3 regions of the Peribacillus sp. NPDC097197 genome follow, and region 2 is predicted to be linked to each of the others. Evidence: riboswitches for the same ligand, from Rfam matches in the RefSeq annotation. Region 2 holds a riboswitch; each other region holds the start of a gene.
What was found. A riboswitch is a leader RNA that binds a small molecule or an ion and turns the genes downstream of it on or off. The one in region 2 is predicted to bind S-adenosylmethionine.
Positions count from the first base shown of each region.

Region 1: another riboswitch for S-adenosylmethionine. It lies ahead of ACQKL6_RS10360 (Fur-regulated basic protein FbpA); the one in region 2 lies ahead of ACQKL6_RS20080 (5-methyltetrahydropteroyltriglutamate--homocysteine S-methyltransferase).
Region 3: another riboswitch for S-adenosylmethionine. It lies ahead of mtnK (S-methyl-5-thioribose kinase); the one in region 2 lies ahead of ACQKL6_RS20080 (5-methyltetrahydropteroyltriglutamate--homocysteine S-methyltransferase).

Region 1 covers NZ_JBNNST010000006.1:174,112-184,903, forward strand. Annotated here, with positions in the region: gene thiW (energy coupling factor transporter S component ThiW) at 1-27, opposite strand, end outside; gene tenA (thiaminase II) at 28-717, opposite strand; TPP riboswitch at 823-915, opposite strand; TPP riboswitch at 984-1,089, opposite strand; SAM riboswitch class I at 1,401-1,504, shown strand; gene ACQKL6_RS10360 (Fur-regulated basic protein FbpA) at 1,603-1,866, shown strand; gene ACQKL6_RS10365 (aspartyl-phosphate phosphatase Spo0E family protein) at 2,093-2,269, shown strand; gene ACQKL6_RS10370 (GNAT family N-acetyltransferase) at 2,325-2,831, opposite strand; gene ACQKL6_RS10375 (GDSL-type esterase/lipase family protein) at 2,996-3,694, shown strand; gene ACQKL6_RS10380 (ABC transporter ATP-binding protein) at 3,770-5,587, opposite strand; gene ACQKL6_RS10385 (DinB family protein) at 5,772-6,269, shown strand; gene ACQKL6_RS10390 (acyl-CoA thioesterase) at 6,435-6,977, shown strand; gene ACQKL6_RS10395 (Bax inhibitor-1/YccA family protein) at 7,008-7,643, opposite strand; gene ACQKL6_RS10400 (ABC transporter ATP-binding protein) at 8,129-9,154, shown strand; gene ACQKL6_RS10405 (ABC transporter ATP-binding protein) at 9,132-10,058, shown strand; gene opp4B (oligopeptide ABC transporter permease) at 10,073-10,792, shown strand, end outside.
Region 2 covers NZ_JBNNST010000026.1:9,743-20,534, forward strand. Annotated here, with positions in the region: gene ACQKL6_RS20065 (amino acid permease) at 1-657, shown strand, start outside; gene ACQKL6_RS20070 (CaiB/BaiF CoA transferase family protein) at 861-1,967, shown strand; gene ACQKL6_RS20075 (hypothetical protein) at 2,141-2,665, shown strand; gene ACQKL6_RS20080 (5-methyltetrahydropteroyltriglutamate--homocysteine S-methyltransferase) at 2,702-3,805, opposite strand; SAM riboswitch class I at 3,890-3,989, opposite strand; gene ACQKL6_RS20085 (PTS transporter subunit IIC) at 4,206-5,243, shown strand; gene ACQKL6_RS20090 (hypothetical protein) at 5,527-6,564, opposite strand; gene ACQKL6_RS20095 (hypothetical protein) at 6,886-7,332, shown strand; gene ACQKL6_RS20100 (glycerol-3-phosphate responsive antiterminator) at 7,522-8,067, shown strand; gene ACQKL6_RS20105 (MIP/aquaporin family protein) at 8,275-9,099, shown strand; gene glpK (glycerol kinase GlpK) at 9,125-10,615, shown strand.
Region 3 covers NZ_JBNNST010000002.1:208,247-219,038, reverse strand. Annotated here, with positions in the region: gene ACQKL6_RS03445 (YozE family protein) at 1-154, shown strand, start outside; gene ACQKL6_RS03440 (ATP-binding protein) at 180-1,949, shown strand; gene ACQKL6_RS03435 (hypothetical protein) at 2,122-2,829, shown strand; gene ACQKL6_RS03430 (YozD family protein) at 3,001-3,171, shown strand; gene ACQKL6_RS03425 (hypothetical protein) at 3,134-3,325, shown strand; gene deoD (purine-nucleoside phosphorylase) at 3,393-4,097, shown strand; gene ACQKL6_RS03415 (S41 family peptidase) at 4,339-5,823, shown strand; gene mtnA (S-methyl-5-thioribose-1-phosphate isomerase) at 6,349-7,395, opposite strand; gene mtnK (S-methyl-5-thioribose kinase) at 7,408-8,613, opposite strand; SAM riboswitch class I at 8,685-8,837, opposite strand; gene ACQKL6_RS03400 (carbon-nitrogen family hydrolase) at 8,911-9,693, opposite strand; gene ACQKL6_RS03395 (pyridoxal phosphate-dependent aminotransferase) at 9,794-10,792, shown strand, end outside.

The DNA of each region.
Region 1 (10,792 bases), on a different contig from region 2:
CCGTAACAAGTTACCAGTATCTAGCATTTAAAGAGGCCAATCCTGTTCGTTGTGAACCATGTCCCAAAATAAATATTCATATCGGGAGGTCATTAAAAAGTGTTTCTCTAATCTTTTCAATTCCCCCTCAGGCATATCTTCCGTCAGTTCGTCTAACAGCTTGGCCAACCATTTGTGCGCATCTGCGAATTCGGGGGATGCATACGATTGAATCCAAGCGATATAACGATTTGTTTCTAGTGCTGGACCATTTTGTTCTTTTAATAACGAGCCAATTTCATAGTAATCCCAGGCACAAGGAAGTAAGCAGGCAATAAGGTCGGCTAAAGTTCCATGATGGGCAGCATTGAGCATATAACCTGTATAGGCAAGGGTAATCGGAGTTGGTTCGGTATTTTCCAATTCCTCAGAACTAATTCCGAACTCCTTGCAGTAGCTCCTATGCAAATCCATTTCTACCTGTAGAGTCTCATTTAAAATACTCGCAAATTTGGTCATGATCTCAAGGTTAGTGGCCTTGATGGTCCCTAAGGCAAAAAGCTTGGCATAATCCATAAGATAGATATAGTCCTGCTTTAAGTAATAGGCGAATTTCTTTTCTGATAGTGTCCCGTCTCCAATTGCTTGAACGAAAGGATGAGTATGATTCTTTTTCCAAATTTCTTTTGAACGTTCGTGAAGTCTAGCACTGAAAGTTTTCATTTGGGTTTTCGCCATGATTTTTCCCCCTTATAATTCATTCACATACAAAGGAGGGGAGTGTCCAAAAATGAAGAACAGCCGCTTTCATATAGAAAGCGGCTGTTCTAGGAATGTACGAATCCCTTTTTCAACCTGCTTTCCTCCGCTGGTATGACCAGATCAGGTACAAAGGGTTTGATTCTCAGCCTATTAATGGCTCCCCTAGCAGTTTATTATTCAATTAAACGAAAACCCCGTTCCTGAAAACGGAACGGGGCAGATGGATGAAGTCAAATATACGACGACGATATCATCCACTTTCCTCCGCCGGCATCACCCGGATCAGGTTCAAAGGGTCCGGAACATCATTCCATCTCAGTCTTTTAGAAGACTCCCCTAGTGGTATTTCGTATGTGATTATTGTCATCATATCAGATAAAAAGGAAAATGCAACCTTTGAATCCAATAGAATTTTATGAGTATCTTGTGGCGTGAAAGGGGTAGTAGGATAAAATCCCCATTGGCAAATGGAGCATACCTAACCCACGGTCAATTGGAGGAAAATATAGTTATTAGCAAAATAGGGATATGGTCTTACCTTGTGCTAAAAGGGCACACGGAAAAATAATATAAAAATTAAAAATTAAAAATTATTTGAATGCAATTGACTTATCCTTGCAAGTGGGATAAAATCATGTCAAAATCATTTATATTCTGTATTCTTATCCAGAGAGGTGGAGGGACTTGGCCCTATGAAACCTCGGCAACAGACCCATCGGGGAACTGTGCTTCTTCCAACAAGCAATCGCTTGGAAGATAAGAAGAGACGAACGGACCTCTGTCGACCTCTTCTTGGATTAGAAGGGGTTTTTATTTTTGTCAAATAGGGTTTAAGAATCCCGTACAACAGGTATATATATTTTGGCTTTAGCAAAGCCTATAAGATTAGGGGCATTATATGTGGAAAATATGAATAAAAGGAAAGGGGCCATTCATATGGCAGAGTTTTTCGAGAAAAAAGAACAGAGGAGAGCATTGTTGATAGAAGAACTATTATCAAATGGTGTATACAAAACCTCTGATGAAAAGCATCTCTATGATGCTCCATTAAAAGCTCTTGAAGATGAATATAAGATTGTTATAGATAAATCAGGTAATGAGTCACCTCCAGAGTGCATGACTTAGTTAACCTATAGTGAACAATCAAAGAGAAAAAGCATTTGCTGTGTAAAGGCAAATGCTTTTTCTCTTTGAACTGACATAAAAAGTACAAAATAGAAAAATATAATGGGTATTTTGTCACATTTCACTAGTGAAATAACATATTTAAAACATGTAAAATGATTGATTTCGCCTAGTGCTTTGGTTATGATAAAAATGTAAAATAATTGAAAAATAGGAAGTGATTATATTGAAGCCTCCTCATATAACAACAGTTGAAAAAATTGAAGAAAAACGAAAAGAAATGATTATGTTAGCAAAAAATTATGGTTTGACAAGCAGGATGACCATTCAAGCAAGTCAAGAGTTGGATTCTTTATTGAATGCGGTCACACATATAAAATTCCTGGGAGTTTGTCGCGAATAATCAGTACATCCCACTAGACCATTCAAATCCAGGCAATCGCCTTTTGCAATGGAAGTCATGTAGTGACACGTTTACCAAGAATGACCAAATCGCGTTCCACTCCATCGAGTTCTGCTATTTTCGGTAAATGCGCCCATTTTTCAAAACCAAATTTTGAAAAAAGCTTAATACTTGGTGCATTGTGTGCGAAAATAAATCCAAGAAGTGTCTTAATCCCTATCTTCGGACTCACCTCTATAGCCTTTTGGATTGAAAGTTGTCCAATTCCTTTCCCACGGAACTCCTCATCTATATAGATGCTAATTTCAGCGGTAAAATCATATGCGGGTCTACCATAAAAAGATTGAAAACTCATCCACCCAGCTGTTTTTCCATCATGTATGATCATATATAATGGCCGTTTGAGAATATGATGTTCCTCAAACCATTTGAGCCGTGATTCTACTGTAACTGGTTCTGTATCCGCAGTGACCATCCTCGAAGGTACTGTAGAATTGTAAATTTCAATAATTTTAGGCAAATCCTCAAATATTGCTTCCCTGAATTCTATAAACTCCTTCATCATTAAGCTCCAATCCATTTATTATGGCATTCCAATCACCTGAGTACAGGTGCATCATGCAATTTAAGTTTTTTATTAGATTATTCGAATGTTAGGCTTGTCCTCTTTTTGGGTATTTAAAAATAAAATACTTCCTAGTGAATACAAAAGGAGAAGCAAAACAAATGAAGAAAATCGTTGGCTTATTTTTTATTGTACTTGTTATTTGTTTAGTTGCCTATGCGTTTCAGGCAGTAGATGCGAAAAACGATCAAAGAGTCATGGCATTTGGAGATTCTTTGACTTACGGAAAGGGCGATAAAGAAGGGGAAGGATATATTGATGACTTGAAACATAAAACGAATGATTCCGATTCAGAAAAAGTCCAATTCTGGAATTATGGTATTAAAGGTCAGGAAACGGACGGTGTCATTAAACAGCTCGAAGATCTTGAGATTAACACAAAATTGGATAAGGCTGACACATTTATCGTCTATATCGGAATCAATGATTTAATTAACAGTAATGGTGGAAACTTAAAAAAAATCAATGATCAAAAGATAAATGATGAAAAGAAAGAGTATGTACAACATTTAGATAAAATTCTTTCTGAGCTTCTAAAGAAAAATAATAAAGCTGATATCTTGGTGATAGGGTTATATAACCCCAATAAAGACGACTTGAAATTAGAAAACCATATTAGTGATTATAATCATTCGATTCAAAAGATGGTGGACAAGGATAGTAGACTAAAGTATATCCCTACAAACGATTTATTCGAAAACAAAGATAAAAAAGCATACTTCAGTGATGAAATTCATCCAAATGAAGAAGGCTATCAGCTTATAACCAATCGAATCTTAGATAAATATGATTTTAAATAAGAACGATAAAAGGGCATGGAAACTTGATTTCCATGCCCTTTTAGGTTTATTTATCGGGGGCGGATTTCTGGTTGGTTATGTTTCTGATGGTGCCTCCGCCTGTGGAAACTGTAAGTCATGGAGCTGCCGATAGCGACCATTATTTAGTAGCAGTTGTTCGTGCGTTCCATTTTCTTGAATTACCCCTTTTTCAAGAACGACAATTTGATCTGCCTTTTGAACGGTTGATAACCGATGGGCAATGACGATTGAAGTCCGGTTCTCTAATAGGTTGGATAACGCTTCCTGAATCAGATGTTCGGATTCCGTATCGAGCGATGCCGTCGCCTCATCGAGAATGATGATTTGGGGATTCTTCAAAAGGGCCCTGGCGATGGCAATCCGTTGCTTTTGGCCACCAGAAAGTTTGACCCCACGTTCTCCGATTTGTGAGTCATATCCTTTTGGGAACGTCTTGATGAAATCATGAGCATATGCCGCCTTAGCCACTTCGATAATTTCCTCGTCCGTTGCGTCGAGTTTACCATAGGTTATATTATCGCGGATGGTCCCGGTAAACAAAATAATGTCTTGCGAAACAACCCCCATTTGGTTCCGTAAAGATTTGAGGGTGAGATCACGAATATCATGGCCATCCATTTTTATTGTCCCTTGTTGGGGGTCATAGAAACGAATTAAAAGGCTGGTAATCGTTGATTTCCCTGCCCCGGATGAGCCGACAAGAGCGGTTACCTGTCCTGCTTTTATCATCAGGTTAAGATTTCGGAGTACTGGTACCCCCTCGACATAAGCGAAATCAATTCCTTGAAATTCGATTTGTTTCGTGATTTTGGGAACATTAATTGCTGTCTTTTTGTCCTGGATTCCAGGTTGTGTCTCCATTATTTCGGTGATCCGTTCAAAAGCTGCAGCCGATTGTTGCACGATACTGATTACACGGCTGAAATTACGGATTGGACTTTGCAGAAGCCTGAGATAAGCCAGGAATGCCACGATTAATCCAATCGTAAATTCTCCCTGCATCACTTGCCAGGCACCAAATACAATCACGGCGATCAGACCTAAATTATTCATTAAATCTATGAGCGGGCCAAACATGGACCTCAGTCGAACTGATTTGATGTTTGCTACCGTATTCTCATGATTTCGGTCCGCGAATCGTTTTGATTCAAATTCTTCATTTGTGAAGGATTGGATGAGCCGTATGCCGGAAAGGGAATCCTGCAGCTGATTGCTGACATCGCCGGCCGAACTTTGCACGCTTCTGAATGAGAGGCGGATTCGTTTACCAAATACACGTGTCAGATAGAACATGAACGGAAAGGTAATGAGAAGGACCACGGTCAGTTTCCAATTGATGAACAGCATATAGATTGCGATGGCAAAGAAGGTGACCGTATCTGTAATAACTTGTAGCATGCTTGATGAGATGAGTTGTTGAAGCAGGTTCACATCATTCGTGAGCCGGGACATTAAGTCACCCGTTCTATTTTTATCAAAAAATTTCATATCCAATTTTTGAATATGGTCATACATTTCATTTCGTAAATTCATGATCGCTTTTTGCCCCACTTTAGATACGATATAGCCGTTCACATAATTAAGCAAAGCTAACAATATGGCCGCAAAGAGGATACCTATGCCTACCCAAATCAATGAGTCATATTCTTTCCCAGGTATGACATCATCAATCGTATATTGCGTAAGTTGTGGGATGGAAAACTCAAGCATGGAAATGAAAATCATTATGCATATGATCATACTTGAAAATTTCCATCTGGATGGGATACGATTGAATATTTGTTTCAACATTGACCGAATGCTTCCTTTTGATGGTGCAGCTGTCAGGGTGCTACGGCCCTTGTGGCTGAAAGGGATATGTCCCCCGCTCATATTTAATCACTCCTATGGTAAATTGAAAGTTGTCTTTAAAAGCAAAAAAACCTTTATGAATATCATAGAGGTTTTAAAAAAATAGACAACTTTTGAGCGGTTTTTCTTTAATAAAGAACCTTATATTTTACAACTTATCCCTTCGGTGGAATAATTATAAAAAAGTGAATAAGGAGCTGGTAGAGTGGAAGAAAACACAAAAATCAGGGAAGAACTTCTCCAGGCAGTGAACGGGTTATCGGATGAACAGGTAAATGCACATCCCGAAGATGGACGTTGGAGCATCATTCAGGTATTGGAGCATCTATTTCTAATGGAGAGGGCGGTAACAAAAGGAATTGCCGATACACTGGCAAGTGGCGAGAGCAATCGAGTAGATGATAAACCGATCCAGTATACATTAAATCGTGACGTAAAAGTGGACGCGCCTCCATTTGTCATTCCGTCAGAGAAGTTCCAAACATTAGCTGAAGTAAAAGCTAAGCTCGCCTCTTCACGTAAGGCATTGGAAAAGGTAATCTCCCAAGCGAAGGAGAATGACTTGGAAGAGAAGTCATTCCCACACCCCTTGTTTAAAGATTTAAGTTTGAAGCAGTGGATTCCGTTTGTCGGTTTGCATGAGAAACGGCATTTATTGCAAATTGAAGAGTTGAAGGCCAAACTAAAAAAACTCAGCCAATAGGTGAGTTTTTTATATATATGTATTGATTTAGGAAAGACTATATAAGCAGTACTTACCTATTGAGAGATGAGAAAAATGTGGGTAATAATCATGATTATTGCTTTAACGCGCAAAATTCGTTAAAGTGAACTAGTGAGAAAATGGACATAAAGGAGTGCAGTCACCATGGAAGAAATAAAACATTGCTCGGACTCTTTGGTTATAAAAACGAGTCTAGTTCTACCACCTGATACAAATAATATCGGTACAATGTTTGGTGGGAAATTAATGGCTTACATTGATGACGTTGCGGCCATTTCTGCCATGCGCCATGCTAGAAGTAATGTCGTTACGGCATCGACCGATTCTGTCGATTTCCTGCATCCCATTCATGAAGGAAATGCAGTATGCCTAGAAAGCTTCGTTACGTATACGGGTAGGACATCTATGGAAATTATCGTAAAAGTGGTTGCCGAGGACTTACTTACTGGAGAACGGAATCTATGCGTTATTTCCTTTTTGACCTTTGTTGCCATCGATGAGAACGGAAAACCTGTTCCAGTTCCCCGCTTGGTTCCGGAGACTGAAATGGAGAAGAACTTGAATGAATCTGCCAAACACCGGGCAGACGTTAGGAAAAAAAGAAGAGATGATACACAATTCATCGCAAGCACATTTGGTGTGAAATTGCCTTGGACTGAAAAATCAGAACCAGGGTTATATAAATAAGTACGAAAAAACGGGCATTTGCCCGTTTTTTTAATCATTGCTTGATAATATACCGAAAAAGCGAAGGATGTTTATAAACAGGTTGATGAAATCAAGGTACAGATTCAATGCCATGAGCGGGACTTCTTCTGCCGTTACCCCATAGTGCTTCATGCGGTTGAAATCATATAGAACATATCCGCTGAAGACAAGAATGCCAATAAAGGAAAAAACAAGCATTGCCGTGGAACTTAACGGTGAGAATATATTAAAGATACTGATGGCGATTAGCGCTAGCAAGGCAGCAAAGAGGATTCCACTTAGAAAAGAAAGATCTCTCTTAGTGGTTGTTGCATATAGAGCTAACCCCCCAAAGACGACGGTTGTCGTCACTCCAGCCAAAATCACGACGTTAGCGCCTGCCAAAGCGAGATAGTGAGCGATGATGGGATAGGTGGTCATTCCCGATATGAAAGTAAATGCATAAAGAAATGTATATCCAATTGCTTTTTTCCTTCTCAAGATAAAGGCTCCAATCAGCATGGCGATTTCCAAAATCGCCAAGGGAAGAAATAAGGCCGGGGGTATAAATATTCCAGCAGCCATTCCTAAAACGGAAATCGCGAGTGATAGAGCAAATGTGCGCATAACAGAGGGCATATACGCATTAACGGTATGTGAATACATTCGGTCAACCTCCATATAATTATTATTACCCATTCTTACGAAAGATAAGGGGAAAGGTTTCACTTTATTACCCAAACCCTGCTAGAAAAAGCTACGCACCGTCCATTCATAAGGTGAGTATTATCAGAATATAAATTTTCTGAAATATCAAAATATTTAGATTGGTTGGTTGAGTGGAACTAATACATAAAAAATTTCAGTTTGAAGATAAGATAATTATTCATTATTTTTAAATACAAAAAAAATCTTCATTCTTTGTGATGAGCATAAGCTATTAGAATCCTTATCCGAGTAAATAAAAAGAAATAAAGTTAATTTTTAGAAATAAAATTATAGGAAAAAATTATTCCTCAAGTTATAATATATTAAAAAAATGTTATAATTTGATATAAATATATTGAATTAATATTAAAAATTGATTACACTTTTATTTAATTATCAGAAAATTTTTATTTTATCGGTAAAACAGTTTAGGGGGGATCAGGTTGGAAAAGACAATATTACGAATAGAGAACCTCACTACGTCATTTCGTATTAAGAATAAATATCACGCAGCGGTGGACGATGTCTCGTTCACGGTGAATGAAAATGAAATTGTAGCCGTGGTTGGTGAGTCAGGTTGTGGTAAGAGTGCACTGGCCCTCTCTATCATCCAATTACATAATATGCAAAGAACGAAATCTGAAGGTGTTATAAATTATAAGGGTCAGAATCTACTTGACCTTAATGAGTCACAAATGAATAAAGTTCGAGGTAAGGAATTGGGGATGATATTCCAAGAACCTCTGACGGCATTGAATCCCCTAATGACAGTCGGAAAACAGATTGAGGAAAATCTTGATTATCATACGAATCTATCAACCAATGAAAAAAAGAAAAGAACAATTGAACTGCTAACCCAGGTTGGCATCCCTTATCCGGAAAGGACCTACAAGCAGTTCCCTCATGAACTTTCAGGTGGCATGCGCCAAAGGGCCATGATATCGATCGCGATAGCTTGTAATCCTGCCTTGGTCATTGCGGATGAACCAACGACGGCTCTAGATGTGACGATCCAAGCTCAAATCCTGGATTTGTTGAAGGAAATACAGAGTAAGACAAAAATGGGAATCATCTTGATTACTCATGACTTAAGCGTAGTGGCAGAAGTTGCTGATCGGATTGTCGTGATGTATGCCGGACAAGTGGTCGAGACTGGAAGTGTTAAAGATATATTCAAAAAACCACTGCATCCTTATACACGATCTTTGCTAAATTCCATCCCTTCGGCTACCACTGAAAAAAAACGTTTGCACGTTATAGAAGGAATCGTGCCCTCCATAGCGAAAATGGATAGGAATGGGTGCCGATTCCAAGAACGGATTCCTTGGATCCCCAAACAGGCCCACGAGGAGTCACCTGTCCTGCATGAAGTTGGTCAAGGTCATTATGTTAGGTGCACGTGTTATAAGGATTTTTATTTTCAATCTGAAGGAGAGGCAAAGCCTTATGACATTACTCAAGGTAGATAATTTAAAAGTGCATTTCCCTATAAGGGGCGGTTTTTTTCGTAGAGTAGTAGATCATGTCAGAGCTGTCGATGGTGTGTCATTCGAATTGCAGCAAGGTGAGACCTACGGTTTGGTTGGAGAATCAGGAAGTGGGAAGTCAACGACGGGTAAAGCTGTGGTCAAGCTGAATGAAGTGACATCGGGAAAAATCATGTTCGAAGGCAGGGATTTAGCTTCGTTGAGCAGAAAAGAAATCAAGCCATTCCGAAAAGATATCCAAATGATTTTTCAAGATCCATATTCTTCTTTAAATCCTAAAAAGCGGGTTCTCGATATCATTGCCGAGCCGTTAAGGAATTTTGAAAAGTTGTCGCCTGGAGAAGAAAAGAAAATTGTTCAGGACTTCTTGGATAAAGTCGGTCTAAGTCCCGAATCCATTTATAAGTATCCACATGAGTTTTCAGGCGGCCAGCGTCAGCGTATAGGAATTGCGAGATCTTTGACGTTAAAGCCAAAACTGATCATTGCCGATGAACCTGTGTCTGCGCTGGATGTATCGGTCCAAGCACAGGTATTGAACTTCCTTCAAGATTTACAGGAGGAGTTTAACTTGACCTATTTATTTGTCGGCCATGATCTCGGGGTAATCAGGCATATGTGTGACAGGATGGGCGTGATGTATCGCGGAAGAATCGTAGAAGAGGGCACAAGCCAGGAAATCTATGAAAACCCTCAGCACATCTATACCAAACGTTTGATAGCAGCCATTCCGGACCTAGAACCGGAAGTGCGTGAGCAAAAAATACTACTCAGAAAGAAATTGACAGCGGAGTATGAAACGTCTTATTCCCAATACTTTGATGAAAACGGACGGGCCTACGATTTAAAGCCAGTTTCGTCCACTCATAGAGTCGCAATACAATAAGGAGGTGGAAAGTAATGTGGAAATTTATCCTTAGGCGCCTATTAGTCATGATTCCGCAGCTCTTTCTGTTGAGCATCATCGTTTTCATGATGGCAAAAGCCATGCCAGGTGATGCCTTGTCAGGTCAGGAAATAAGCAACCCAAGGGCGGATCCGGCTGAGCTTGAAAGAATCAGGGATGACATGGGCTTGAATGACCCTTGGTACCAACAATATGTAAGATGGGCATCAAATGCTGTCCAAGGGGACTTCGGAGTGTCTTATACGCACAAAATACCAGTTATGGATGTCATTGAAAACAGGCTTTGGAATACGGTTTTTCTTGCAATCGTCACTCTTATCTTTACATATTTGCTAGCTATTCCACTCGGCATAGTTAGCGGTAGATATAATGATACGTGGATGGACAAAGGAGTTACCGGTTACAGTTATCTAGGTTTTGGTACACCAATTTTCATATTTGCTCTTATTATGCTATTTGTTTTCGGGTTCGGTCTAAATTGGTTCCCATCTGGTGGAAGCGTCGATTCCAAATTGGATTCAGGGACGTTCGCTTATGTGGTCAGTAAGATTAACCATTTGATCCTGCCAGCTTTAAGTACGGCTTTAATTGCAACGACAAGTACCATTCAATATTTGCGAAATGAAATCATAGATAATAAGATTAAGGATTTCGTAAGGACCGCTCGATCGAAAGGTGTTCCGGAATCGAAAGTATACTCACGACATATCTTG
Region 2 (10,792 bases):
AGTTTACAAGGCGAGAATGTTATGGTCAGCCCATTTACGCTCATATTTGAGAAAGCGGGAGTAGCCTTTGCGGCTTCCCTGATGAACGCCGTGATTTTAACTGCGGTATTATCTGCGGGGAATTCAAGCTTATATGCCTCTACCCGTATGTTATATTCGATGGCTAAAGCCGGGCAAGCACCCCGGATTTTTGCCAAACTGAACAAACGAGGTGTCCCAGTGGCGGGTATGATCTTAACATGTTCCATCGGAATGCTTGCCTTTTTGGCTTCCATATTCGGTGATGGCACCGTATATCTATGGCTAATGAACGCGATCGGGATAACGGGATTTATCTTCTGGCTGGGCATTTCCATAAGCCATTATCGCTTCCGTAAGGCATATGTGTTACAAGGGCATTCATTGGATAAGCTGCCGTACAAGGCTTTATGGTTTCCAATCGGGACGATATTTGCCATTACGATTGGAATGGTCGTCATCTTGGCTCAAAATATCCAAGCGTTCTTTTCGGACCATATCGATTGGGGAAGTGTGGTGGCGGCATACTTAGGAATCCCTCTTTTTCTCGCCCTCTGGTTTGGGTATAAACTGATTAGGAAAACGAGATTCGTTAAGCTCGAAGAAGTAGAAATTAATTTTGATGAAAAGTATGACTGAAAACTTCCGGACCATGTTCACAGACATGGTTCCGGTTATTTTATTATTTTAAATTGAACATGTACCAATGTTAGTCGCATTGAATTGGATGTGAATGTTGTTTTGCAGGAAACGAAAGGGTGGAAGAAGAATGAGTATAAAAGATAGAAATCCCAACTGAGGAAGAATGCATCCATTTGGTAGAAAAGGAAGGTGCATGAACGATGACACTGTTGACCAATCTGAAAGTGCTAGACTTTTCGACACTTTTGCCAGGGCCATTCGCTACGCTCATGCTTGCAGACTTAGGAGCGGAAGTGTTGAAGGTAGAACGGCCGGCCAAGGTTGATACATGGGGAGTCGATCAATATTTGAACCGTTCAAAAAAATCGGTTGCCCTTGATTTGAAACGGCAGGAGTCGATTGATGCCGTAAAGAATCTAGTGAAGGAATATGATATTGTCCTTGAACAGTTCCGGCCGGGTGTCATGGATCGGTTGGGGCTGGGATACGAAGAATTAAAACAAATCAATCCAAAGTTGATTTACTGTTCGCTTACTGGCTTTGGTCAGACTGGTCCCTACAAGAATCGTCCAGGTCATGATATCAACTATATTTCGATAGCGGGATTGTCCGGTTACTCAGGTACGCAAAAAGGAGGACCTGCAAAAAATGGAACACAAATAGCCGACCTTGCAGGAGGCTCCATGCACGCTGTCATCGGGATTTTGTCGGCAGTCATCTACCGGGAGCGGACGGGTGAAGGTCAGTTCATCGATATTAGCATGACCGATTGCAGCTTTGCTTTGAATGCGATATCTGCCCCCCTACATTTACAGGGTGGATTGGAGCTTGAACCGGAAAAGTTGGTATTGAATGGCGGAACATTTTATGATTTTTATGAAACGAAAGACGGCCGTTACTTCTCGGTTGGAAGCTTGGAGCCATCATTCCGTGAAGTGTTATGTGAAGCAATCGGACAGCCTGAACTGTTCGAGTTAAGCATGAAGCAAGATGCGGAAAGTAGCATCCAATTCAAAAGGATCATCAAGCATGCATTTCTTGAAAAGACATTTGAAGAATGGCAGGGCATATTCGAAGATTTCGAGGCTTGTGTCGAACCGGTGCTGACTTTTTCTGAAGCGACCAATCACCCGCAACTGCAAGCGCGTGGCATGATAGTCGAAGTGCCCGATGGAGAAGGAAACATGCAGAGGCAGATGGCTTGTCCCATCAAAACATCGGTCTTCACTCCAGAGTATAAACATGTTGGGATGAAGCCGGGACAAAGTAATGATGAGGTCTTTGGCACTCTTGAATTGGAGCGATAGCAACGGATGGACCGGCAGATGATCTGTCGGTTTTTTTGTGGGTTAAAGGGGGAGTCCCTTAAGACATGTGAATATTTACTAGTTATAACGTATCCACACCGGGTAAGAGAGTATCATCCTTCGAATAAGGACTTGTCTGTATACACCAAGCTCAAATAAGGAGGATGATTGGCATGTTCGGTTTGTCTGATATCACTAAATTTCTCTTTTCCTTTTTTCTGATTTTACCGGTTGTCACGCTCATTCATTTAGGTGGGCATCTATTCTTTGTCACACTATTTGGCGGTACAGAGAAAAAAATCAAGATCGGATGTGGAGATAAGATTTTCTCCTTTTGCAATATAGAAGTGAGAAAATACTACTTTTGGAATGGGCATTGTGAGTTCAAGGGATTAAAATATGATAATAAGTTCACGAATAGTTTGATTTACTTAGGGGGAGCCCTCTTTAACCTAATTAGCATGTTGTTGATATATAGTTTGGTTTATCAGGGAATCTTGGAGAAGTCGGTCCTCTGGTACCAATTCATATATTTCTCTTTCTATATTATGTTCTTTTCCTTATTTCCGATGTATTTTTCCGATGGGTCGCCAAGTGATGGAAAGGCCGCAGAATTGACATTGAAGAACCAGCTCGATGATAAGGTGACAGATGATGTAGTGGGGAAGAAAGAGGATGAGGACGATCGATGTTGTTGAATAAAGGGACGAGCATAGGCTCGTCCCTTTTTGTTCTTATCCCCATACTTCTTTGGCGACATCCACAACGAATTTTAACTTTTCCCATTGCTGCTCTTCCGTTAGCTTGTTGCCAAGATGTGTGGAAGCGAATCCGCATTGAGGGCTTAAGCACAAGTGTTCATGTGGCACGAATTGTGCCGCTTCTTTAATACGTGATTTAACGGTTTCTTTATCTTCAAGTTCGCCATTCTTCGAAGTAACCACGCCAAGAACGACTTGTGCGCCGTCATTTGGAATGTGTTCTAATGGTTTAAAATCCCCTGAACGGTGATCATCGTATTCCAAGAAAAATCCATCTACATTTTCCTTGGCCAATAGAGTTGGGGCGATACGGGCATAGCTGCCTTCAAAAGCCCAAGTCGATTGGTAATTTCCACGACAAAGGTGAGTCGTGACAACCAAATCCTCTGGTTTTCCCTCCAACGTCCCATTAATCACGCGCAATGCTAAATCGATTAATTGTTCCCTTGTATATTTCCCCTCTTTGAACTGGAAGTCCGGAGCGGAAAGCCTGGCTATGTATACATCATCTAATTGTAAATAACGTACACCGGCATCGTAAAAGGCTTGTAAAGCATCTTGATAGGCTTTGATAATATCTTTTGCATAGTCTTCGATGTCAGGATAGATTTCTTCATTATGGACCCCTACCGCAAATAATTGATTGGGACTAGGGATGGTTTGTTTCGCCACAGCCCGTCCGTCCACGATTTCATTAAACTCAATAAAGTCTTTAATAAAGGGGTGATCTGGGTTGAAAGAAATTTTTCCTGTATTCCGAACGTTATAACGTTCTGTTTCAATTCCATCAAATGTGAGGCCTTTTTCCGTGACATACCCTTCGATTCCATTTAAATGTTCCAAGAAGTCAAAGTGCCACCAGGTGCGTCTGAATTCCCCATCAGTCACTGCCTCTAAACCGATTTCTATTTGCTTATCGACGATACGCTTGATTTCCTTCGTTTCAACCTCGCGTAATTGTTCTGCGGTAATGATTCCTTCTTTCCGTTGCTTTCTTGCCAGATGTATACTTTCTGGTCTTAATAGACTTCCTACGTGGTCGGCTTTGAATGGAGCTTTCGTTAAAGTGATAGACATGGTAGATTCCTACTTTCCTTATTAAAATATAAAAACCTCTTCTTTCAAAAAAGAAGAGGTATAATCAGCAATGCTTATATTCTCTTCTTATCTTCAAGTTGAACACTTCTGGAATTAGCACAGTACAGTAAAGTCTGTTGCTGAGGTATCAAAGGGCCAGTCCCTCCACCTCTCTGGATAAGAATATGAACTATTCAATTAATTACGACTATACAGGTAGTATTAGTAAAGGTCAATAGAAAACAGATAATTTAGAATATAATCGTTATTAGAAAGTAAGTTTCTCTTAGTTAAAATACTTTTATACACTTTCGCGGTGAAGTGTTAAAAAAATCCTTTGACTATTGTCAGAATATTTCTTATAATTGTATACATTATAGCGAGATAGGGGATTATTCAGATGAGAGATTTTTTTAATAAATTATTAACGGGGATGAGCATAGGGATTGTCGTTTCATTAATTCCGAATGCTTTGTTAGGGGAAATACTTAAACTATTGATTCCACATTTTCCCGTGTTACAGCATATATTCGATATCACCGTTTTCGTGATGAGCTTGTTACCTGTCATGATTGGGGTGATGGTCGGGATTTCGTTCAAGCTATCATCCATTCAAACGGCCAGTATCGGGATCGCGGCCATGGTCGGAAGTGGCGCCATCCAGAAAACGGCTGATGGTTTGTTTGCCCTTAATGGGATTGGCGTTGTAATCAATACTGGAATTACCGCGGCATTGACCGTATTGTTCCTGCAACTAATTGGCGATAGATTAAAGGCGTATGCGATTCTTTTGATGCCGACTTTAAGTATCTTGGTACCAGGAATGATTGGATACTTAATTCTGCCATACGTAAAATCCGCTACGGGACTATTAGGAGTCGGCATCGCTAACGTGACGTCATTGCAGCCCATTTTGATGGGAGCCATTATTTCCGTTATATTCTGTCTCATTATCTTATCTCCCATTTCAACGGTTGGGGTGGCGACGGTCATTATGCTCTCAGGTATAGGATCTGGTGCGGCCAACCTAGGAATCGTGGCAGCTGGTGTGGGCCTAGCCATTGCAAGCTACAAAGCGAATTCATTAGGGACGGCTTTAGCCCATGTGTTGGGTTCCCCTAAGATTCAAATGAGGAATTTCTTCATGAAACCGAAAATTGCGTTTCCCATGTTAATCACGTCCGCTATTCTTGGTGCGTTGGCAGGTTTGTTAAACATACAAGGGACCCCGTATAGTGCTGGATTTGGTTTATCGGGATTGGTCGGTCCCTTGAACTACATGAAACTGGCGGAAGGCGGATGGATTTTCAGTAACATATCCATCATGGTCATCATTTTCTTCATTCTTCCGATTGTGTTGAACCTTGTACTAATCTACGTTTTCTCAAAGAAATTAAAATGGATTAAAGCAGACGACTATACCTTGCATTTTGAATAAAAGGAAACCAAATAAAAGAAGCAGTCAGGCGTTTAGCTCTGGCTGCTTCTTTTGATGAGGAGGCTAATTCAAGGGTACTTCAACTTTTAAATCTAGAATCTGCGGTATCTGATGATGGCCAGGATTCATTTCATCCACTTTACTCAGGATAAATACACGTCTAAACGATTCCACTTACCTTCTTTATAGAGGCAAGCTGGACATCGCACCGGTTGAAGAAGAAAATAGAAAGAGCCATAAACCGAAGCGTATCTCGACGGTTCATGGCATCGGTCTCATCCCGTTAGGAGTTGGTCGAAGGGATGAAGGTTTCTGCGATATGAGATGTGATTGGACCGTACTTCTCCTGTTCGCTAGCGGGATAGGTAATGATAAAGGTAGTGCCCACTTGATCATTAAAGTAGTACCTCTTATAGATAATTTTCCTATTTTCTTCGTAGGAAATGACATACCAATCGTCTGTAAGTCGCTGATAGGCGATTTCTTCTGTGATACTTTTCAAATCATCTTCATAATACATTTCAATCGTTTCTTCATCGTTGATTATATTCGTATGGCTAGCAAAGGCGGTAATTTCAAATTCCTCATTATAGAACCTGGCTCCATCACCATTGGTTGGTGGGGTGTCCATATTTAAGCCTTTGGGATAGTACATGGAGAACCCATAACGGCCATTTTGATATAGTTGGTACGCAGTTTTTTGACCGTCGGCTTTTTCTACGGTTTTCTTATCTTCAGTTTTCTTTACTTTCTTTTCTTCTGGTTGCGTTTCTTCCTGGTCTTTCAGGGCAAGATCGACTTGTTCCGTAAGTTTAGTCAACTCAGATTGATAGCTTGATAGTAAGTTATCCGACTCGAAGCTTTTTTCTAAAAGTTGTAATTTCTTTTGTGCTAAGCTGTAACTTTCTTTTTCGATAAGTTCCTTCACAATCTTCATCGTGTCTTCAAACGAAGAAGTTGTTTCCTGATCAGCAAGGATTTCCTCTTTTAGTTTTTTAGCTTCGGTCTGCAACGTGTTCAACGTGCTTTTATTCGTAATGACGGCATTTAGAGATTCAAGGGAAGTATCAAATTCTTTTTCTTCATATGCAGTGACTGCCGTATCCATATGATTTGCCTGATCTAGATAAGCGGAGGCATCCTCATCCCTTTTTTTCTCCTTTAAGGCCAATTCGAATTGGATGGCTGCCTGATGGTAATCCCGTTTTCCTAGATATTCAATCCCCTTGTCCAAAGCATCCTGGTACCCATCATTTGAACATGAAGCAAGGACGAATAAGCAGAGGAGGATAACGGTTAGTGAAAGGCCTTTTTTTATCATGTAATCTCCTATTCTATCGTACGGTATTTTAGTGCGAATTAATTTTACCAGAATTTGAACGCTGTGGGTGGTTTTGCAAGACGAATACAAAATTTAAATTATTTTGTTTGAGCGGTCATTCATCTGTCATCCCGAGTGGCGTTTTATTATTTAAAGGTGGTCAGATAATCAAAAAGGTTTGCGGAACCTGTTAGAACCGTGCAGATACTGATAAAATATGGTAAGTGTGAGGGGAGGGACGGTCATTGGTCGTTCCGCAATTACCCAATCTTGAATAAGATGATTCAACGGAGTTTTTGCATAGGGCAAGGGAGGGAAATCATGTTTGATAAATTCAAGGATATAATCAATAAGGCTACAACGGAGGGGGTTTCCATCCCCATTACGGCAAAGATGATGGCAAGTTTAATAGAAAAGAAGTCAGGTGAAGAAGACATTGATGTGCATATTTCACCAGAGTATATCGTGCTGCGCGGGACTACAGAGGTGAAGAAAATGATGTTGAAGAAAAAGGTTGCCTTCACCGTCACCTTGAAACCGGTGCAAATCGAAAAAAGAACGATTCTGTTTCAGCTTGTTGGGATGAAACCGGTTAATGTTAATTTCATCAACCATAAACTGTTTAATAGACCACCCTTCTTTGAATATCATAATCGGATGATCAAAATTGATTTTAACGCTTGGGATATGGTGAAAAAGGTACCGGTCGGGCAGATTAAGTCATTTGAGCTGGTTGAGGGTGCCATGAATATCAAATTGGCTCTTTGACTATCAAAAAACAACAAAAGGCCTAAATAATGGCTCTTTATTTAGGTTTTTTGTATGCTTAGGGTACACGCATTCTTTTCTAGTGGAATTTGGATAAATGCGAGCGTCCTTATGGAATGATGGTGGGACCTATTGTTTTTACGGCAGGTTCTGATTATGATGGGATTGTTAGCATAGGAGGAGGATATGATGGATCAGAAGATACTGCCTGCTTCGGCAAGCATGAAGGATTTCGAGAGGTTCTTGGAGAGTTCCTATGAGATAGGGGTTTTTCTGGATTTACATATATCACAGCTGAAAAATGTGAGCTTGATGGCCAAGCAACGTAATAAGAAAATGATTTTCCATGTAGATTTGATTCAAGGAATCAAAAGTGATGAGTATGCCACGGAATTCATTTGCCAGGAGGTCCAACCTTATGGCTTGATTTCGACAAAGTCCAGTGTGATTTTAAAAGCGAAGCAAAAGGGCGTTGTCGCGATTCAACGGATTTTTTTAATAGATTCCCATGCGTTGGAGAAAAGTTATAAGTTGGTAAAGAAGACAAAGCCTGATTATATCGAAGTGTTGCCAGGTGCCATGCCCTGGATGATTAAAGAGGTGAAGGAACATTTGCAAACGCCGATTTTGGCCGGAGGGTTGATCCGTAATTCAGATGAGGTCCTGAACGCACTTGAGGCGGGAGCATCGTCGATCACCACTTCCAAAACGGAGTTATGGAATATGTTTAAATAAAAAATATAAAACAATTTTCTATTTTTTGATAAATAGTTTGACAGCGTTTTCATTAACTAGTATATTAATCTAAAATACAAGTTAATAGATGTGACGGAGATAAGGAGATTCACAACGGAAAATTCCCATTTACTTGTGGGTTAGTTCTGCTGTGGGCCTCCTTTTATTGATTTATGGTCATTATTCTAGAGGGGAAGAGGTTTTAATATGACACCATTTTGGGGAGAAGTAGTAGGTACGATGATTTTGGTTCTTTTTGGTGCAGGCATCGGGGCGGGATCTTCATTGAAAGGATCTTATGCCAAAGATGCTGGATGGATTGTCGTGACGATTGCGTGGGGGTTAGCTGTGACAATGGGTGTTTTTGCAGTCGGTTCCATTAGTGGTGCCCATTTAAATCCGGCTGTCACCATAGGTTTTGCACTTATCGGGGAGTTTCCTTGGGGAGACGTTCCAGGATATATCATAGGTCAGTTAATTGGTGGGATTCTAGGTGCAACATTAGTATTCTTGCATTATTTACCGCACTGGAAGGGTACGAACGATCCGGGTGCCAAGCTTGGTGTATTCGCGACTTCACCAGCGATCCCACATACTTTTTCCAATCTATTAAGCGAAATGATTGGTACATTCATCCTTGTTCTTGGTTTACTATTTATAGGGGCCAATGAATTTACGGAAGGGTTAAATCCATTTGCAGTCGGTTTATTGATCGTTGTGATCGGGATGTCCCTAGGTGGGACAACAGGATACGCCATTAACCCTGCCCGTGACTTGGGTCCACGTATTGCACATTTTCTCCTTCCTATTCCAGGTAAAGGAGATTCGAATTGGGGCTATTCATGGATTCCAGTCGTAGGTCCGATAGTAGGTGGGGGACTCGGAGCCATCTTTTATAAAGCATTCTTTTTAGGTGAAATCACGATAGTAAGTTGGTCTGTTTTTGCAGGAAGCCTAGTATTATTGATAGTGGCTTACGTATTTGGGAAAAAGCAGTCGCATGAAATAGAGAGTAAGAATATAGCTAGTTAATTTAAAGAGGTTGGGGGAAAATACTATGAAAAAATACATCTTATCTTTGGATCAAGGAACAACAAGCACACGGGCAATATTGTTCAATGAAAAGGGCGAGTTGGTCCATGTAGCCCAAAGGGAGTTTACACAGCATTTCCCGAAACCGGGCTGGGTTGAGCATGATGCCAATGAGATTTGGGGGTCGGTTTTAGCCGTCATTGCGAGCGTCATATCGGAATCCGGCATAAAGCCTGAACAAATTGCCGGGATCGGAATAACGAACCAGCGTGAAACGACAGTCGTATGGGATAAGGAAACGTCAGTCCCTATCTATAATGCCATCGTATGGCAATCCAGACAGACGAGTGCCATCTGCGAAGAGTTGAAGGAAAAAGGTCATAATGACATGTTCCGGAAGAAAACGGGATTATTGATTGATGCTTATTTTTCCGGTACAAAGGTGAAATGGATCCTTGATAATGTGGAAGGTGCACGTCAAAAGGCCGATGAAGGCAAACTACTATTTGGAACGATCGATACGTGGTTGATCTGGAAGCTCTCAGGAGGGAAAGCCCATGTGACGGACTATTCCAATGCTTCAAGAACGTTGATGTATAACATCCATGAATTGAAGTGGGATGAAGAGATTCTGGAAATCCTGGATGTTCCGAAATCCATGTTACCGGAAGTCAGACCTTCTTCAGAAGTGTATGCGAACACGATTGAATATCACTTCTTCGGGCAATCGATTCCAATTGCCGGTGCAGCAGGTGACCAACAAGCCGCTTTATTCGGCCAAGCTTGCTTTAATCAGGGAATGGCGAAAAATACGTATGGAACAGGATGTTTCATGCTTATGAATACGGGTGAAAAAGCAGTCGATTCCGAACATGGCCTATTGACGACGCTTGCCTGGGGATTGAATGGCAAGGTTGAATATGCACTGGAAGGCAGCATATTCGTAGCCGGTTCTGCAATCCAATGGTTACGTGATGGCATGCGGATGCTGAATAATGCCCAGGATAGTGAGGCGTACGCAAAACGAGTGGACAGCACGGATGGCGTCTATGTGGTGCCAGCATTTGTAGGACTGGGAACCCCATACTGGGACAGCGATGTACGTGGCTCTGTATTTGGACTAACACGTGGGACAACGAAAGAGCACTTTATACGCGCTACCCTTGAATCCCTTGCCTACCAAGCGAAGGATGTCCTGGATGCGATGGAAGCAGACTCAGGTATTGCGCTGAAGACATTGCGAGTGGATGGCGGGGCAGTGAAGAACGACTTCTTAATGCAATTCCAAAGTGATTTATTAGGGGTACCCGTGGAAAGGCCGACACTGAATGAAACGACAGCGCTGGGTGCCGCATACTTGGCTGGACTAGCGGTTGGCTATTGGAAGGATCAAGAAGAAATCGCCCAGCAGTGGGTAATAGACAAGACTTTCACGCCTTCCATGGAAGAGAAGGAAAGTGAAAAATTATACGAAGGCTGGAAAAAGGCCGTGCACGCGGCAATGGCTTTTAAATAAAATAAGCAAAGTCTTTTAAATACAGGCAACACTATGATATACTGAAATCAAGTTAATAACTCGGCCGGAGAATAGGAGAGACCACGAATGCGTTATCGAGAAATCGATGATGTGCATTTGTGGTCTCTTTCTCTATATTTATATCCTGATTATGGTTATTGGCTTACTAGAATGGGA
Region 3 (10,792 bases), on a different contig from region 2:
CCATGCATACGAAGATCACAGTTTTCCAAAGCAATCGGATGATTATCATGAAGTGAGCAGTTACTTGGAGTTAAATGGAGACTATTTAGATAGTATGACTATATTCGATCGATTATGGGATCAATATGTCCAAATAGAAGAAGGACTGCTATAGATACAGGAATAGGGGGAGCCGAAGGATGTTTAGAAGCCTTCAAGCCCGAATTTTGTTTTATTCTTTAATTATATCGAGCTTACCCGTTTTGATATTGGGAATCATTTCTTATGAATCGCAACGCTCCTTGCTAGCTAAAGAAGCGAAGAGTACATTGAATTCAGGTTCACTTAATATGGTAAATGAAATGTACAGTTATTTAAATGAACGGATTAGTGATGTTAACTTAATGAGTACGAATACGGTATTGATCAATCCTGATTCTTCTAAAGAGGAGAAGACTGATGAATTGAAAAGATTCACAGAAGCAAAAGGTGAATACTTTGGTGCCGTATATTTAGATTTGGAAGGTACGGTCATGGCTGATACCTCAAATAAAATGGTCGGAACAAGCTTAGCTAATAGAATATGGTTTCAAGAAGGGCTAAAGGGGCATGAATTCCTATCGGATGTATATAAAACGAAAGCATTTGCTGAACCTATTATAGCCTTAAGTGCACCGGTAAATGATAATAAAGGGAAAATGATCGGTGTTGTGTCCCCGGCCTTTCGGATATCAGGCCTTTGGGATATGATGGAGAAAAAGGCCAATGACATTAGTGAAAAGTACCCTGTGAATTTTTATATGATCAATCAGGATGGCATTATGATTTCCAAAAAAGACCCGAATGGCATTCATGAGAGTTCTAATACGACATTGGAAGATATGGGCCTTACAAAAGAAAAGTTATTGGAATCCGCTAATTCTAATAATTTATATAGTGCAGAAAATGGAGAAAAGATATATTCCATTCAATACGTTCAACCGATAGCCCAAACGGAAAATAAATGGTTTGTGGTAGTGGGTGCTGACAAAAAACAAGTATATCAGCCGTTAAATGATCTTTTATCACGCTATCTCTCTATATACACCATTGTATTTATGTCCATCATTCTAGGCGTCTATTTACTTACGAAATCTCTGGTGAAACCAGTACATAATCTAGTGGAAGTGACGGAAGATTTTATCCAGGGAAAAGAGTTCGTGGTCTCTGATAAAAGAAGTTTTGTAGAAATGGAGAAGTTGAATCATGCGTTTCTAAGGATGATGGATACGATTAAGGATAGGGAAAGAGAAATCGTCCGTACCGAAAAGTTAAAATATGTCGGACAGCTGGCCGCAGGGGTAGCGCATGAAATCAGGAACCCATTGACGACCATCAGGGGTTTTCTCCAACTGTTGAAGAAGCAGGATTATGAAAAAGAGTTAATTGAAAAGTACAGTGATGTCATGCTTGGGGAAGTAGATCGAGTGAACGTTTTTGTTACACAACTCCTTGATTTAGCTAAACCCCACCAGCTTGAAATGGAGAATTTGGATCTGAAGGAATTCCTTGATGAACTGGTTGTTGTCTATTCGGCTTCTACTCTATATAAAGATGTCACACTCGTTAATACATTGACAGAACCCGTACATACCTATTCCGATAAAAACCGGTTGCGTCAGGTTATCCTTAATGTCCTGAATAATTCCTGCGAATCGTTTGAGTCAAAAGGGCAGATTGAAATGACCGTCGATACTTCACCTCATTATGTACAATTGAAGATCCGAGACGATGGAAAAGGGATTAAACCTGAGAATCTAAAAAATATCGGGATGCCCTTTTATACGACAAAGTTAAAAGGAAATGGTTTGGGAGTGGCAACTTGCATCCAAATCATGGATGAACTCAAAGGGAAATTTCAAATCGAAAGTAAATATGGACAAGGTACAGAAGTGATCTTGACGATTCCGACAACAAACCGTCTCATTTAAAGAGGCGGTTTTCCTGTCTTGCCCTATTTTTTTGATAGGTTACCATAATAAAAGTTTCTCGCATAACCTATCTAAATGAGTCAAATGCCCCCTCTTTTCCATTAACCACCTTGTTTGTTCATGCATATAATTTACTATCAAACGATAAGGACCATATTGGGGGATGTCTCTTATGGGCAAGAAAAATCAGCCAAAATTCAAATTAGGCGATACAGTCGTAATTATAATGTATGGGACAGTCGGGAATATAACCGATATAAAATATCTCGATGGTTCTTATGTGTATGAAGTAAATTACAGCGAAGGCCTATATATTGAAAAGACATTACAGTCTATAACTGAATACGAAGGAGAAATCCTTTATCAACAGGAACAAATCGATATCGAATATAAATATATTATCGGTGATTTAGTCCAGGTCGATGGATATGAATATGATTATTTTAAGATAATTGGCTATCGAACGGAGATTTGGCGCTATAAAGAGAATGCCTGGGAAGATGTGATATATGAATTATCACGTATCTCCGATGGGGAATGGCTGGAAGCGCATGAAGAAGAATTGACTTTAGTAGCCGATGCCAAACGTGCAGATGCAATCATTCAAAAATTGGGGCTGCTCCTTTCTAATAAGAATAACGAGCTTACTATCATTGCTAAACAAAACAACCCTGGTAAAGGTGAGCGAGATATGACTATGACAAAAAATGAAAAAATGGAAATGATTGATGGACTGTTGGATTTATATAATGATTATTGTAAGCTTTTTCATCAATTTGGCGATGATGAATATCAACATATCATGAAAATAGCTCTTGCTAAAATTGAGAAGGCGGCGGAAGAAATTTACCCAGGTCACAAAAAAGAGCATACGAAATAAAAGGTCTTGAAAAGGGATGTATACACTTTAGCACGAGCCGATGAAGACTCATCTCTAAGAAATTGAATCAACGAATTAAAGTGTAGGATATGCGTAAGTTTTGAGAGAAAATGCCCTACTGGCATATTTATACCTATACATTCATACATCTTTAATTAAGGGGGCGATGATTTGCGAGAAATTGAGGTTTTTATTGATACTGAAGAGATAGCGGAATTCTTTTACCAAGAATTATTAAAGCGGGGCTATCTTCCAAAAGAATCTGAAGTTGAAGATCTTGCTGACATCACATTCGAATACCTTCTTGAAAAATGCATTATTGATGAGGAAGTCGATGAATGATGTATCATCAATCAATGGGCAGTTTTCTTGCCATTACTCCTTAAAATCAACCAAAAAGACGGCGGGTTTCCGCCGTTTTGCTGCGTTCCACCGATCACTTAAAGAGTGTTATATCCTACTTCCTGCAGTAGATAAAGAAGTTCTATTTTCCTAATATGGGGTTGGTATGTTATAGTAATTGGGAATGTCATTTCAACCACTTCAAGGAGGGAATTTTAAGAATGAGCGTACATATTGGTGCTAAAGAAAATGAAATTGCGGAAACGGTTTTGCTTCCTGGGGATCCGTTACGTGCAAAATATATTGCTGAGACGTTTTTAGAGGATGCTAAATTATACAATGAAGTTCGTAATATGTTTGGGTATACAGGAACTTATAAAGGAAAACGCATTTCCGTTCAAGGTACAGGAATGGGTGTCCCTTCGATTTCGATTTATGTAAATGAATTGATGAATAGCTATAATGTCCAAAAACTTATCCGGGTTGGGACAGCTGGTGCCATTCAAAAAGATGTGAAGGTCAGAGATGTAATCCTGGCTATGAGTGCCTCTACAGATTCACAAATGAACCGCATGACATTCGGTGGCGTTGATTTTGCTCCTACTGCTGATTTTGATTTATTGAAAAAAGCTTATGATGCAGGGGTGGACAAAGGGTTGCAATTGAAAGTCGGAAACGTATTTACCGCAGATCAATTCTATAATGATAATAGTGAATTGGAAAAGTGGGCCAAGTACCAAATCCTTGCTATAGAAATGGAATCAGCTGCATTATATACACTTGCTGCTAAGTTTGGTCGTAAAGCATTATCCGTTTTAACGATTTCCGACCATCTTTTAACAGGTGAGGAAACAACCTCCGAAGAGCGCCAAACAACATTCAATGAGATGATTGAGGTTTCTTTAGAGGCAGCGATTCAAGACTGACCATAAACGTTGGATTTACGGGTAGCCAGGAATGGAAGAAATTAAGATATTTAGTTTCTTCCATTCCACGGAGTCCGTATTTTTGCACGTATATAGAATATGGATAAAGAAAAGGTCTCTATAAGAAAGCTGGATTGGAGCAAGATGGTAGGCACTTACATATCATTCAAAAAATTTGATAACTAAAGTTTTCCGATTTGCTAGAAAGCTGATAAAATAGGATGTATTAGTTAATATTGTCATGAAGAATGAAAGTGGTGAGGCTTCAGTGGAAGAAGAAAATCAACAACAGCCCAAAGATGAAGGCAAAATTGTGAAAATAAAAAAGTTTACGTTTATTATGGGGATTTTCTTACTCATATTTTTGACAGCAGGGATAACTACAATCGCGTTGACCTTTGGCGATGAAAAAGTAGAGTCACTTGCACCGAGTAATCATCCTGAATTTGAAAAGTTATATTCTACATATGATACGATCAAAGATAATTATTATGAAGAAATCGATGAGAACACGCTCGTGGATGGAGCTATAAATGGAATGATAGAATCGTTGGATGATCCTTATTCCTCTTATATGGATAAGAAAGAAGCCTCCAGTTTCCATGAGAGCATCTCTTCTTCCTTTGAAGGAATAGGTGCTGAAATCCAAGAGAAGGATGGACAGATCATGGTGGTTTCCCCTATTAAAGGATCACCAGCTGAAAAAGCCGGAGTCCGGCCTAATGATATTATACTAAGTGTCAATGGCAAAAGCCTTGATGGCTTAAGTTCTTCGGAAGCTGTCTTGAAAATCAGGGGGAAAAAGGGAACAAAAGTGGAGCTTGCCATTTCAAGGGCGGGTGAAAAGGAACCGATTACTTTGTCCATTAAGCGTGATACCATTCCGATTGAAACGGTTTATTCAGAGATGCTTGATGATGGGATTGCCAAAGTGCAGGTTACAAGTTTTTCTGAGCATACGGTGGAAGAGCTGAATACGGCACTTGAAGACATGGATAAAGAAAAGATGAAAGGCCTAATATTGGACTTACGTGGAAATCCGGGTGGATTGCTTGACCAAGCGATCGCGATGGCAAACTTATTTATCCCGAATGGGGAAGTCATCCTTCAGGTCGAGGATCGAAAAGGAAAAAGAGAAGTCTATAAATCCCAGAATAATGGTGAGTTGAAGCTACCAGTGGTCGTATTAATTGATGATGGAAGTGCAAGTGCATCTGAAATCGTTGCCGCCGCTGTTAGTGAATCTGCGGGTATTCAGCTTGTAGGGGTAAAATCATTCGGAAAGGGGACCGTGCAAAAAGCCGCAGACTTTGATGATGGTTCCAACTTTAAGTATACAGCACAAAAATGGCTGACTCCGAAAGGCAATTGGATCCATAAAAAAGGGATTGAACCGGATATAAAAGTCAAGCTTCCCGAGTATGCCAATCTTCCATATATCTCTCCTGATAAAGGATTGAAAGTATCGGATTCCTCGAGTGAAGTAGAAGCAGCGGAGAAAATGCTGAAAGAAGCCGGGTATAATCCAGGAAAAGTGGATAAGTATTTCGATGAAGAAACAAAGGTAGCGGTCAAGGAATTCCAAAAGGATCATAAGATCAAAGAAACAGGTGTCATTAAAGACGATACAACCGTTAAATTGATGGAAGTCATTAGGGATAAAATCCTTAAAAATGATACTCAAGTGAAAAAAGCGGTGGAAGTATTGAAAAAGAAAATCAAATAATCTTTTATAAAAACAAGCGGCCCATCAGCAAGCATTTATTGCTGATGGGCCGTTTTTCGTGTGCTTGACTTAGGTGTGTGTGTAATCCATAAGGTGACCATGGAAGAAGTACCAATGGGTGGGGAATGGAAGGGTATCCATGATGAAGTAGAATTTGAAGAAAACGAGCGGTAAACCCTGCTTGAGGAACATGAACTTTCATACAAGGCTAAGAATAATTACTACCGAAAAGCGGCAGAAAAATCAAAGAAGGCTAGATGCCACTCTGACTAAATTCTGCGATTATATCTATCAAAAAGAACCTCGTCAGAATAAATATAACAGGAGCAACTGAATGGGTTTCCAAGGTTAATCGTGAAAAGAATGAAGGGGCTGTCTAATAAGTCCTTATTCCAGTGAATTTCGCAAAAATAAAGAGGCAGAAATGTTGTTAAATCAACGTTTCTGCCTTTTACTATTTATTCAATTTCGGTGTGTAATTACACCTTTTGGGACAGCCCCTTGATCAATCCTTTATAAATAATTTCATTTTACAAAAAGCGGGATATTACTCCTGTAATCAGGTGAAATGATGCCATTTTCGGTAATGATGCTTGTAATAAGAGAATGGGGCGTAACGTCAAAAGCAGGATTGAATGTCTTCACATTTTCTGGTGCTATCCTGACTCCTTGTATAGAAGTGATTTCATCCCCATTCCTTTCTTCGATTGGGATGGAGATACCCGACTCGAGAGATAAATCGAATGTACTTGATGGTGCTGCTACATAGAAAGGAATATCGTAATGCTTAGCTAATATCGCCAAACCCAATGTACCAATTTTATTGGCTGTATCACCGTTTGCCGCAATACGGTCTGCTCCGACTATAATGGCTTCGATTTTTTTATGATGAATGGTGTGGGCTGCCATATTATCCGAGATTAATGTAACGTCCACTCCAGCTTGCATAAGTTCCCATGCGGTGAGTCGTGCCCCTTGCAAGACAGGTCTCGTTTCACAGGCATAGACCTTTATAGGAAAGGATCTTTCCTTGGCCAGGTGGAAAGGTGCGAGGGCAGTTCCGTACCTTGCAGTGGCTATCCCCCCAGCATTACAATGGGTTAAAATAGAATCACCCTCGTTGAATAAAGACAATCCGTATTCACCAATTTTTCGGCACATCTCCACATCCTCTGAAAATAGCTTTTTTGCTTCAGCAACAAGAGCGCTTTTGGCTGAAGCTATGCTATTGGCTGCTTGTAGAGTATTCTCCATTCTTTTCAGTGCCCAAAAAAGGTTGACCGCTGTTGGTCTTGAAGAAGCGAGTGTAGTAACATGTTTCGTGACATTGTGTTTAAATTGCCATAAATCCGTGGTATTTTCCTGGATTGCACCAAGAGCAACGCCAAATGCTGCAGTTAGCCCGATAGCGGGGGCACCACGGACCTTCAAGGTCAAGATGCTGTCATATACATCTTTAACCGTAAAAAGTTCAATGAATTCTATTTTTGATGGCAAGGCCTGTTGATTCAATAAGGTAATATGGGTATCATTCCATTGGACGGAATAGGGTAGTGGCGTTGTAGTTGTCATATGTATATCTCCTTATAGGGCTGAATAGGAAGGCAATGTATATTGCTTTACGGCTTCTATCACTGCTGAAATATTCAGTTCTTTCCGATTTTTGATTATATGGGCCCCGATTTTCAAGGTAGCCGTTTTAGCTGTAATTCTAGTTTCTTTATTCTCAATGCCATTTAAATCAGCAACATGAGATAGGCCAATGGTTCTTCGAATTAGTTCACATCCTGCAAAGCCATATGCATCACCTTTAAACTTGTTGAGTACATATGGAAGATAACCTTCGATCTTACTGTAAGGACTTTTATTTTCAGAATTCCACAGGTTCGTATAGGTTTCTTCAAATGTATTCCAAAATTCCTGAAGATGAGTAAAGATTTCTTCCTTCCCAGTGGCCTCGCGTGTTACTGCCTGGAATAGGAGATTCGCCATGTATTGTCCAAGGTCAAATCCAACAGGACCATAAAAAGCGAATTCAGGGTCAATTACCTTTGTTTCTGTATCACTTGCAAATATACTTCCCGTATGTAAATCGCCATGAAGAAGGGCCTCCTGCTCGGATTCGAAGCTTTGTTTTAACTTAGCCACTTCCAGTATTAAATCAGCATCTTTCCATATAGACTTGGCAGCCTCCAGCAACTCAAGCTCAAACTCGCCTGGATGTTCCTCCAAAAAAGGATCCGTGAAAATGAAAACCTCAGTAATCTTGCAGAGTTCTGGATTCGTGAAGTTCCGGGCAACCTCTTTTTTCGCTGCCGGTTCCAAATGAAAATCAGACGTATAAAAAGCGGTCTTTGCAACAAATTCACCAATGTGTTTGGATAATAGAGGGAAATGATCTCCTTCAATTAATCCGGTCCGGGCGATTTTCAAGTGTGATAAATCTTCCATGACGGTGATTGCAAGCTGTTCATCAGAATAATAGACTTGTGGGACAAGTTCGGGACAATAGCTTCTGAATTGAATTAATGCATTCGCTTCGATAGCCGATCTTTTTAAAGTCAATGGCCAGCTTTCACCAAGAACCTTTGCGTAAGGAACTGCTTGTTTGATGATGACTCCTTTATTTGTTACGGGATTTGTAACGTGAAAAACATAATTTAAATTTCCGTCACCGATTTCATTACATAGTAATGAGTCATCTGAATGCAGTAACCCAAGTTTCTTCGTTAGGTCAATTGCCGTTTCGTTTGTCAATAGCTTGAAATTTGATGGTTGAGTCATTGTTATCCCTCCAAGTACATTAAAAAATATGAAAAGGCCCCTTTCCCATAGAAAGAGGCAGAAGCTTCACTTCGAACCTCTTATCTCCCAGAAAGAATTCTTTCTGGTGGATTTGGCACCGTGCTCTGTGGATATAATCCGGCGGAATTCCCGCCCCATTTCACAATGGTATTACAGTCGGTTGCTGGGCTTCATAGGGCCTTTATCCCTCAGCCTGCTCTTGATAAGAGTATTGTATTTATTTTCAGAAAATTAATCTCGAATGAATGATATCAATATTTCAAATAGTTTGTCAATGGTAAATTAATAAAACTCGGGCCGCCGATCTTCGAAAACGGGTATTTTATTTCTTGCTTCTCCTACTTTTTCTAAGTCAAGGGTGCCGAGTAGAAGTTCTTTTTCTTCACCAGCCTCACAAATGATTTCTCCCCACGGGTCGATGATGATGGAATGTCCGGCAAAATGATTATTTCGGTCAGAACCGGAACGATTCACAGCCACAACGAATGCTTGATTTTCGATTGCCCTGCTGATTAACAGTGCCCTCCAATGATGGAGCCTAGGCTTTGGCCACTCGGCGGTCACGAAGATAACCTCCGCACCTCGTACCGTATGGGCCCGTTGCCATTCTGGAAAACGGATATCATAGCAAATGAATCCGGCGCAAATCTTTTCATCGAGGGAGAATAAGCCATCTTTTTTGCCAGGTTGTAAGTAATGGTGTTCATCCATCAATTGAAACAGATGGAGTTTATCATATTCTTTAACCAGTTTGCCTTCTTTATCGATGATGAGCATTGTGTTATAGATGCCTTCCTTAGTTTTCTTTGCAATCGAGCCACCGATTATGTTAATGTGGTGTTTTTTTGCAAGGGCTTTTAGAAAGGTAATGGTTTGTTCTGCTTCTTCGTCTGCAATTTCATGTAATCTCGTTAAGTCATAGCCGGTTGTCCATAGTTCCGGCAGCATGACGATGTCCGGTTTAGACTGTACAGCTTTTTCAATCCATTGTTTTGCCACCTGGAAATTTATATCTGGCTGTCCAAAGGCAATGTCCATTTGTAAACAGGCGATTTTCCATTTCATCATTTAAAACCTCCATATGTAAAAAAGTACTTTACAAGATTAAGATAAACATATATCATTTGTGACTATAATTTCAAGAAATTTCAGAGAAGGTGCAAAGATGGTGCAATTCGAAAAATCCAGACTTCTTCAAGAGCTTCCAAAGCAGTTTTTTGCTTCTTTAGTCGAAAAAGTTAATAACATAACATCAGAAGGCAAGGATGTCATTAATCTTGGGCAGGGAAATCCAGACCAACCGACTCCTGAACATATCGTGAAGAGCCTGCAGACAGCAGCAGGAAATTCCATGAATCATAAATATTCTCCTTTTAGGGGGCTTCCCTATTTAAAAGAAGCTGCGGCCCTCTTTTATGAACGTGAATATGGCGTCAAGCTAGATCCTAAAACGGAAGTGGCGATTCTTTTCGGTGGAAAGGCTGGTCTAGTCGAATTACCGCAATGCTTATTGAATCCAGGCGATACAATTTTAGTGCCTGATCCGGGCTATCCAGATTACCTGTCAGGTGTAGCGTTAGCCCAAGCTAAAACGGAAATTATGCCCTTGACGGAAGAAAATGATTTTCTTCCCGATTATAAGGAAATAGATAAAGAGGTTTTTGACAAAGCGAAGATGATGTTCTTGAATTATCCCAATAATCCCACAGGAGCATCGGCGTCAGCAGAATTCTTCGAAGAAACGGTTTCCATGGCAAAAGAACACTCGATATGTGTGGTTCATGATTTCGCATATGGTGCAATTGGGTTCGATGGGAAAAAACCGGTAAGCTTCCTTCAAGCAGAAGGATCAAAAGAAGTGGGGATAGAAATTTACACCCTTTCTAAAACATATAACATGGCGGGGTGGAGGGTTGGCTTTGCGGTTGGCAACCAGAGTGTCATCGAATCGCTTGAATTATTGCAGGATCATCTTTACGTCAGCCTTTTTCCCGCAATACAAGAAGCCACGGCATGCGCTTTACTGGATTCACAAGAGTGTGTGAAGGAACTCGTGAACATGTACGAAGGACGACGAAATGTATTTATTGAAGGGTTACGATCCATTGGATGGGATGTCCAGGCTCCAGATGCTTCCTTCTTTGCTTGGCTAAAGGTCCCGGAA